DNA from 2 places in the Microbulbifer hydrolyticus genome. Region 2 is predicted to be linked to the other one. Evidence: predicted binding sites of a transcription regulator. Region 2 holds the regulator's gene; the other holds the start of a gene.
What was found. Region 2 encodes LexA, which represses DNA repair genes until DNA is damaged. Its sites were predicted from a motif close to ACTGTNTNTANANACAGT; they were not measured.
Positions count from the first base shown of each region.

Region 1: GTQ55_RS11690 (PA0069 family radical SAM protein) is a predicted target of LexA. The motif match lies at 1,826-1,843, and genes of this name have one in related genera.

Region 1 is NZ_CP047491.1:2,745,810-2,750,226, reverse strand. Features, by position in the region: gene GTQ55_RS11700 (SDR family oxidoreductase) at 1-397, shown strand, start outside; gene GTQ55_RS11695 (GIY-YIG nuclease family protein) at 370-681, opposite strand; gene GTQ55_RS11690 (PA0069 family radical SAM protein) at 723-1,811, opposite strand; gene GTQ55_RS11685 (FMN-binding glutamate synthase family protein) at 1,945-3,489, shown strand; gene GTQ55_RS11680 (cation:proton antiporter) at 3,511-4,417, shown strand, end outside.
Region 2 is NZ_CP047491.1:1,936,943-1,941,359, forward strand. Features, by position in the region: gene topA (type I DNA topoisomerase) at 1-761, shown strand, start outside; gene GTQ55_RS08160 (DUF6586 family protein) at 770-1,315, shown strand; gene GTQ55_RS08165 (hypothetical protein) at 1,469-1,723, shown strand; gene lexA (transcriptional repressor LexA) at 1,860-2,468, opposite strand; gene GTQ55_RS08175 (LOG family protein) at 2,686-3,327, shown strand; gene GTQ55_RS08180 (DUF6763 family protein) at 3,384-3,716, opposite strand; gene GTQ55_RS08185 (TetR/AcrR family transcriptional regulator) at 3,990-4,417, shown strand, end outside.

The sequences.
Region 1 (4,417 bases), 810 kb from region 2:
AGAGTGGCGCAAGGTGCTGGAAGCGAACACGATCGCGCCCTACAAACTGGTGGAGACGTTTTATCCGCAACTGGCCGCTGGTGCACGCAAGGTTGTCGGAATTCTCAGCAGCAAAGTGGGTAGTATCGACGACAACGACTCCGGCGGTGGCTATATCTACCGTTCCTCCAAGACCGCGGTAAACCAGGTGGTAAAAAGCCTCTCCATCGACCTCGCCGATCAGGGCATCAAGGTACTGGCGCTGCACCCCGGCTGGGTGCAAACCGATATGGGCGGCCCCAATGCGTTGATCTCTGCGGAGGAGAGCGTGGCGGGTCTGAAGCAGTTATTACTGAAGGCGAGCGCCGAAAACAGCGGTCACTTCTACAATTACGACGGTTCAAGCATTCCCTGGTAGTCCGGCCCCAGGTATTCCACAAGAAACGCCGGCCCGGTTGCGATCAGTTGCTCTTTTCTGCGCTTGGGCCAGCGCTTGATCTCCACTTCCAGTTTTAGTGCGTCGGATTTACTGCGCATGGCGCACTGGAAGGCGAGCTCCAGCGGCCCGCGCCCGCGCAGGGCCTTGGCCGCCCTGGGGCCACCGCTATCGTGTTCTTCAAAGCGTCGTGCCACATTCCGGGTAACCCCGGTATACAGGGTGCCTTTGTTGGTGCGAATCAGATAAACAAACCAGCCAGACAAAACAGGGTACCAAGTTAAACGTCTCGATAAAAAAGGTCGGGTCAAAAAAGCGTGTGCTGATCGCCGGATTGGGGCGGCCGCAAAAAGCGGCTGCAATCCAGGTTCAGCTTGCGCTCATTGAGACCAAGCTTGCGACAGGTTACGCGAAAGCGCTGCTGCAGCAACTGTGCAAACACGCCGGTGCCGCGCTGACGCTGGCTGAATTCACTCTGGTAGTCCCTGCCGCCGCGGCTTTGCTGCACGATGCTCATTACATGGGTTGCGCGCTCCGGGTAGTGCTCATGTAGCCACTGCCGGAACAGCGGCGCCACCTCGAACGGCAGCCGCAACAGGATATAGGCGGCGTGGATGGCCCCGGCACTCTGGGCGCTCTCGAGAATTTTTTCCAGCTCGCAATCGTTCAGTGCGGGAATGACTGGCGCGGCCATCACAGCGGTGGGGACGCCGGCATTCGCGAGAGCCTCGATCGTTCGCAGGCGTGCAGCCGGGCCCGCGGTGCGCGGTTCCAGCCTGCGTTTCAGGTCGTTGTCGAGGGTGGTCACACTGATGGCCACATGCGCGAGGTTATCCTGGGCCATTTCCGCCAGAAGCGGCAGGTCGCGCAAAATCAGCTGGCCCTTGGTGACGATGGTGACCGGGTGCTGGTAGCGCTGCAGGGTCTGGAGTATCTGCCGGGTGATCTGTTTGTCTTTTTCCAGCGGCTGGTAGGGGTCGGTATTGGTCCCGAGAGCGATGGGGCTGCACCGGTAGCTGGTTTTGCGCAGTGCCTGCTCCAGCAACTCAGCGGCGTTGGGTTTGAAAAACAGGCGGGTTTCGAAATCCAGTCCCGGCGACAGGTCCATATAGGCGTGGGCGGGGCGTGCATAGCAGTAGATACAGCCGTGTTCGCAACCGCGGTAGGGATTGATGGATTGGCTGAAAGGCAGGTCCGGTGAAGAATTGGTGGCAATGATGGTCCTGGCCTTTTCTTCGGTGGCGGTGGTGTGAATCCGCTCCAGAGCCTCCGGCTCCAACTGCCAGCCATCGCTCTTGCGGGTGCTGACCTGATCGACAAAGCGGCCCGCCAGATTACTGACGGCACCGCGGCCCTTGTGGGCCCGGGACTGGTTGGTTGGGGACTCGTTGGCCACGGCTGTCTCTGCAGGCTGTATATTTGTACAGTTTATTGCTGCAGCCGGGGCTGTGCAAGGCCGGCTGCTAGCACATACAATGACCAGATAGTATTGGTTTGCGCGCAAACATATTCAGAGCAGGGAAAAGGGAATGGATCTTCAGGCTGTTGCCGCTATTCATGATTTTGCGGTCAATATATTGCAGGCGTTCGCGATGCTGTTTGCCTTCGGGCTGGTGGTGTTCGTACTCTACGTGGTGTACCTGTACCTGTCTGACGTGAGCCAGACCAAGCAGGCCATCCGGCGCAACTTTCCCGTGCTGGGCCGTTTCCGCTATCAGTTTGAGCATCTGGGTGAGTTCTTCCGCCAGTACTTTTTCACTCTGGACCGGGAAGAGATGCCGTTCAACCGTGCCCAGCGCAGCTGGGTTTACCGCGCCGCCAAGAACGTCGATTCCACCGTTGCTTTTGGGTCCACCCGGCCACTGAATCAGCCTGGCGATATCCTGTTCCTCAATCACCCCTTTCCCACCCTGGCCAAGAACGCAGTGCCGCCGCGGGAAGTGACTGTCGGCGAAGGTGTGGCCCGCAGGCCCTATACCACCCGTTCCATTTTCAATATTTCCGGGATGAGCTTTGGCGCGCTTTCGGTACCTGCGGTAACGGCGCTTTCCAGAGGGGCCGCCAAGGCCGGTATCTGGCTAAACACGGGGGAGGGCGGCCTGTCCTCCCACCACCTCTCCGGCGGTTGTGACATCGTATTTCAGATTGGCACTGCCAAGTACGGGGTACGGGACGAGGACGGTTTGCTCTCTGACGACAAACTGAAGACGGTGGCGGCACACGAGCAGGTGAAAATGTTCGAGCTGAAGCTGTCCCAGGGCGCCAAGCCGGGCAAAGGTGGCATCCTGCCGGGCATCAAGGTCACGCCGGAAATTGCCCATGTGCGTGGAATTCCAGTGGGGATGGACTCCATCAGCCCCAACGGGCACCCGGAGTTCAGTGACGTGGACGGTCTGCTGGATATGATCAACCGCATCCGCGAGGTCACCGGCAAGCCTACTGGCTTCAAGTGTGTGATTGGCAGCAGCGACTGGTTACATGACCTGTGTGAAGCGATCCTGCAGCGTGGCCCGGAATCCGCCCCGGACTTCATCACCATCGACAGCGCCGATGGCGGCAGCGGTGCAGCCCCCCAGAGCCTGATGGATTATATGGGCCTGCCGATTAACCGCAGCCTGCCGCTGGTGGTCGACCTGCTTTCCCAGTACGGATTGCGTGAACGTATCAAAATTATTTGCGCGGGCAAATTGCTCACGCCCTCAATGGTGGCCTGGGCACTGGCCATGGGCGCCGACTTCGTGAACTGCGGGCGGGGTTTTATGTTTGCCCTGGGGTGTATCCAGGCGATGCAGTGCAACAAAAATACCTGCCCCACTGGTGTTACCACCCACAACCCGGACCTGCAGCAGGGCCTGGACCCCATGGATAAAGCGGAGCGGGTCTACCATTACGCACACAATATGGAATACGAAGTGGGTACCATTGCGCACTCCTGTGGCGTGCCGGAGCCACGGATGTTGCAGCGTTCCCATGTGGAAGTGATCAATGAGCGCGGTATGCCGGTGCCATTGTCTGAGCTTGTACCGGCGGTGGCTCCGAAATCCGTGATCGCGTCGGATCGCGGCGCACAGTAAACCAGGCAGCGGGAGCAAACCATGGAAGGGGTGATCACTCTTGTAGGTCAGGGCCTGTATATGGCTTTGGCTGCCGTAGTCGGTCTGGGCATCGCCCGGCTGCTGAAGCGGGATAATACGCTCGGCTGCCTGATCGCCGGGGTGCTTGCCGGCATGCTGTTGCCGGTGATTGATTACGATACGGGACTGCGCGCGGAGAACCTGCATCAGCTGGTGTTTTTCGTCATCCTGCCCGTACTGATTTTTGAATCCGCTTGGAGGATTGATCCAGATATTCTGTTCCGCTGGCTGGGGCCGATTTTATTACTCGCCACCATCGGTGCACTGATCTGCGCAGTGATCACCGCTGCACTGATTTACTACGGTATTTATCACCCCTCCGGTTTTCCCTGGCTTGCCGCATTTCTCACTGGAGCCATTCTGGTAGCGACGGACCCGGTATCGATTGTTGTGCGAATGCGCCAGAGTCACGCCAGTGAAGAGCTACTGACGCTGATCGAGGGCGAGAGCCTGTTCAATGACGCGGTAGCCATTGTGCTTTTTTCATTTGTGCTGGGCATCGCAACGCACAGTGTGGTGGAAGGCTCCGTGGCCACCGGCGAAACGGTGACCGGTGCAGGCAATTTTGCGGTGTATTTTTCGGCGCTGTTTTTTGGCGGGCTTGGGGTAGGCACCATCTGTGGTCTGGTCACGGCGATCGTAATCCTGTATTTACGCTCGGCCGGTGCAGCATTGATGGTTTTGGTGCTGGCGGCGTTTGGCACTTTTTACCTGGCGGAACATGTGGTCGGCGTGTCCGGTATTATTGCCGTTATGCTGTGTGCAATCGTTGCCCGCGCGTGCCTGCGGGAGCAGCAGGACACGTATCTGGCCCATGCGGCGCCTACCTGGGAATGGCTGGGATTGCTGTTCAATGCGCTGATCTTTG
Region 2 (4,417 bases):
AGGATGCGGAAACCCGGCAGCTGCGCGAAAAACGCCGTTGCGGCAAATGCGGTACCGCCATGGACAGCTACCTGGTGGACGAGCATCGCAAATTGCATATTTGCGGTAATAACCCGGATTGCCCCGGGTTTGAGGTGGAGAAGGGCACATTCAAGATCAAGGGTTATGACGGCCCGGTGATCGAGTGCGACAAATGCGGTGCGGACATGCAGTTGAAATCGGGCCGTTTCGGCAAGTATTTCGGTTGCACCAGCGAGACCTGTAAAAATACCCGCAAACTGTTGAAAAGTGGCCAGCCGGCACCGCCGAAAATGGACCCGGTTCCGATGCCCGAGCTTCCGTGCGAGAAGGTGGAAGATACCTACATTCTTCGCGATGGCGCCTCAGGACTGTTCCTCGCAGCGAGCCAGTTCCCGAAAAACCGGGAGACCCGTGCGCCGTTGATCAAGGAACTGTTGCCGCACAAAGACGAGATTGATCCGAAGTACAGCTTCCTGTTCTCGGCGCCTGTGGAAGACAATGAAGGCCGCGACACCGTGGTGCGCTTCAGCCGCAAGACCCAGGAACAGTACGTGCAGTCTGAGGAAGAGGGCAAGGCAACCGGTTGGAAAGCGTTCTATCGCGACGGCAAGTGGCAGGTAGAAGAGCCGGCGAAGAAGAAACCGGCAGTCAAGAAAAAAGCTGCTGCGAAGAAAAAAGCACCGGCGAAAAAGAAGGCCGCCGCGAAAAAGGCGCCCTCTAAAAAAGCGCCCGCCAAGTAGGTAGACCGGTGAGCAATCCATATACCTGCGCAGTGGCGTCGGCGCTGCGAAAAGCCCAGCTGATTCTGCACTCTCTGGCCTCGCCAGAGGGGGCAGGCAGTCAGCAGGCCCTGTACGAGAGCGCCCAGCACGAAGCAGCGCTGCTCCAGCTGTGGCGTGCCTATAAGGCGTTTCTCGCGGAGCAGGGGCAACAGCTGCAGTTGGGGTTTGGTCCGGGCGGCGAGCCGGAAACCGCACACGCGCTGGCGCAGCTGGTCTCCGCCAGAGGCAAATTCAGTGCTGAGGTGAACGAGCTGGTGAGCCTCGCCGAAAACCCGGATAGTTGGTTTCAGTCGATGGCGGCAGCCTGGCAGGCCCTGTGGCAACCGGCCACGGGTACCGCTCAGCAGCCCGCCGCTTCCGCGGTCGACGCGGCGGGGGGGCAAAGCCTCATCCCTCTACAGCAGCTCGATCGGCGCGCGCCAGAACCGCTTGGCCATGAAGCGCTGGAAAAGTGGCTTCGCGCTCTCAATGAGCTGGTGCAGCGTCAGCGTGCGCATGGTGAGGAGTGGTGAAGGTTGGCCGCTTCGGCCGGTGCGAACTCTGGGGCCCTATGGCGTCCATGGTCAGGGGCCGTGTCCGCTGATTAATCACTTCTCCCTGTGTTACACTGCCCCAAATTGTGCGGTGCCTGGCACGCGGTTCCTGGGAAGTTTGTGGAGAAATGAATGTCTTCTGAGACCTACGAAATCATCGAGTTGTCCAATGGTGATGTGGCGTTGCGACGCGCAGGTCACAAGGACGATCCGTTGGTGCGTATCCATTTTTCTGCCGAGAGTCTCGAGTTCCTGCGTGAGCACAAGGTGACCATAGCGCGCGCCATGCTGGAAGCGGGCATTGAGGCGGTACAGGAGATCAACGACCTGGAGCCGGAACCCTTTGAGGAGGAAGAAGTGGATATTACCGAGCACACGATCCACTAAACCCCGGCACCTGCTGAGTCGCAAGCGGCCGGCAGATCTCCATATTGGATGCATAAAAAAACAGGGCCCTGAGCCCTGTTTTTTTATGTCTTAAGCAATCGCAATAGCCATCTGACGATCGACTGCCCGTTTTTGTTTACACCGGGTTCTGGCGGATCACGCCAACCGCGAGGCCCTCGATTGCGAAGCTTCTGTCGCGCATATCCACTTCAATCACGTCAAACTCTTCATTCTCCGGCATCAGCTGTATGGTCGCCTGATTGCCCCGGCGTTTGAAGCGCTTGACCGTCACTTCATCTTCAATGCGTGCCACCACGATCTGCCCGTTGCGGATGTTATCGGTGCGTTGAACCGCGAGCAGGTCGCCATCGAGTATGCCGGCATCTTTCATGCTCATACCGTGAACCCGAAGCAGGTAGTCGGCGGGTGGGTGAAAAAACTCAGCGGGGATCTCACAGTATTCCTCGATGTTTTCTTCCGCCAGTATCGGGTTGCCGGCGGCCACGCGACCGACGATCGGAAGCCCGCTCTGGTAGTCCGGTATCCGGATGCCGCGTGACGCACCGGCGACCATTTCGATCGCACCTTTGCGCGCCAGCGCTTTCAAATGTTCTTCCGCCGCGTTGGGTGAGCGGAAGCCGAGCTGCTTTGCAATTTCCGCTCGGGTGGGCGGGTATCCGGTGTCGTCCAGGTAAGTTTTGATCAACTCGAGTACCTGGGCCTGGCGCGCAGTAAGGTTTGTCATGGGCTCGTTCCTGTTATGTCAGTGTTCCCGTATACCCGTATTCCCTGAGTCTGTGTTTTTATACAGGTGCTGTGATTATATACAGATTTGGCGGGTGCGCAATCTTAAGGGGCACGAGCCGATTACTGCTAGACTTGGGGAGACTTGTGGAATTTTATGTCTGCGGCGAAAGAGTGGCGGTCAGAACAAGCCGCGAATAGCGATAAGGAGAAGGCATATGCTGGATGCAAAAATGCCGGAAGCGTGGCGCGTGCTGCGTATTCAATCTGAGCTCGTAGATGGAATAGAGCGCCTGATTACCCTGAAGGGTGCGGTTACCGTTTTCGGAAGTGCGAGATTTCCCGAAGAAGCTGCTGAGTACCAGCAAGCGGTGCGCCTCGGCGAGCTCTTGGCGAGCGAGGGTGTGCCAGTCATGACCGGCGGCGGGCCGGGAATTATGGAAGCGAGCAATCGCGGTGCGTTTACCCAGTGTGGCGCATCGATCGGGCTGAATATAGAGCTGCCGTTCGAGCAAGTGCCCAACGCCTACCTGGATATCAATCTGAACTTCCGTTACTTTTTTGTACGCAAATTCATGTTCGTCAAACACGCCGTCGGGTTCATTGCCATGCCCGGCGGATACGGCACCATGGACGAACTGTTTGAAGCCTTGACTCTGGTACAGACCCAGAAAGTACGACACTTTCCGATTGTACTGGTGGGCAAGCGTTACTGGGCGGGGCTGGTAGACTGGATGGTAAACACCGTGCTTGAGCGAGGCTGTATCGATGCGGGCGATCTCGACCTGTTCACCCTGGTGGATACCGTAGAAGAGGCGGCGGAGATCATTATCGAACACATTCGAAATGGCGACGCCTGATCCGGTATCCGCTAGATTGCCGCTCACGTTCGGTATGAGCGTTTCATTGGTTCCCGTTAAAAACCTTCGTCGGTGCCGGGAAAAGACTCTCCTTCAAGCCTGTCGATCGCGCTTTGCGCCGGGGACAAAATGGGGCTCCGATAACCCCCATCTTCAGCGTCCTGCATTTCTTCTGCCAGTGTGCCGTAACCGGCGTTCGCATCTTCCGGTTCCGCGGCGCCAATGACCGGCATCCGCGGCCAGCTCTGGAAGTCGATCTCACCCAGTGTCCCGTCGAGATACTGAATCTCGATGGTGCGGCCGGGGTGGTCTACTGCGACCACCTCAAACAGGTCTCCGCTGTCAAAGTTTTCAAACCAGCTGCCAATCTCAGGAGCAATTCTTGCCATGATGCAGCCCTCCCGGGTTAATGAATTATGGCGCGCGTACGAGCCCTTGTTTTCAATCTAGTGTGCGATGCGGTGGCTTGGTAACTGACAGGTCGCGAAAGTCGCGCGGATTCGCTTTTGGTGTTGTTGCTGTGAAGGTGATCGGATTGTCAGAAGGCGTCTTGCGCGCGAAGCGAGGGGAATGTTCCAGCTATTGCGAGAGGGGGCGACTATGCTAGTCTCAGCACTTAAACAAACGTTTTAATTGTTGGTTTGAATTACTGTGAGCAGGGTATGAGTCAGCTGGATACCGTCAACCGTATACTGGATGCCGCCGAGGTGCTTTTTGCCGAGCGGGGGTTTACCGAGACTTCTCTGCGAACCATTACCAGTACAGCAGGCGTCAACCTGGCGGCAGTGAACTACCATTTCGGTTCGAAAAAGGAGCTGATACAGGCAGTATTCGAGCGCTTTCTAACGCCTTTTACGGAGAGTCTGGATCAGGAGCTGAGTCGTCGCCAGGCCCAGCTCGCAGAGTCTCCCGGGGAGCAATTGCAGGTGGATGACCTGTTGCAGAGCCTGTATCGCGTAGCGCTGGCCGGCCTGGCAAAAGAAGGCCGGGACCCAAAGCGTTTCATGGGGCTGTTGGGACTGGCTTATACCCAGTCACAAGGCCACTTGCGACGGTTTATTGTCTCTCGCTACGGTGCCAGTTACCGGCG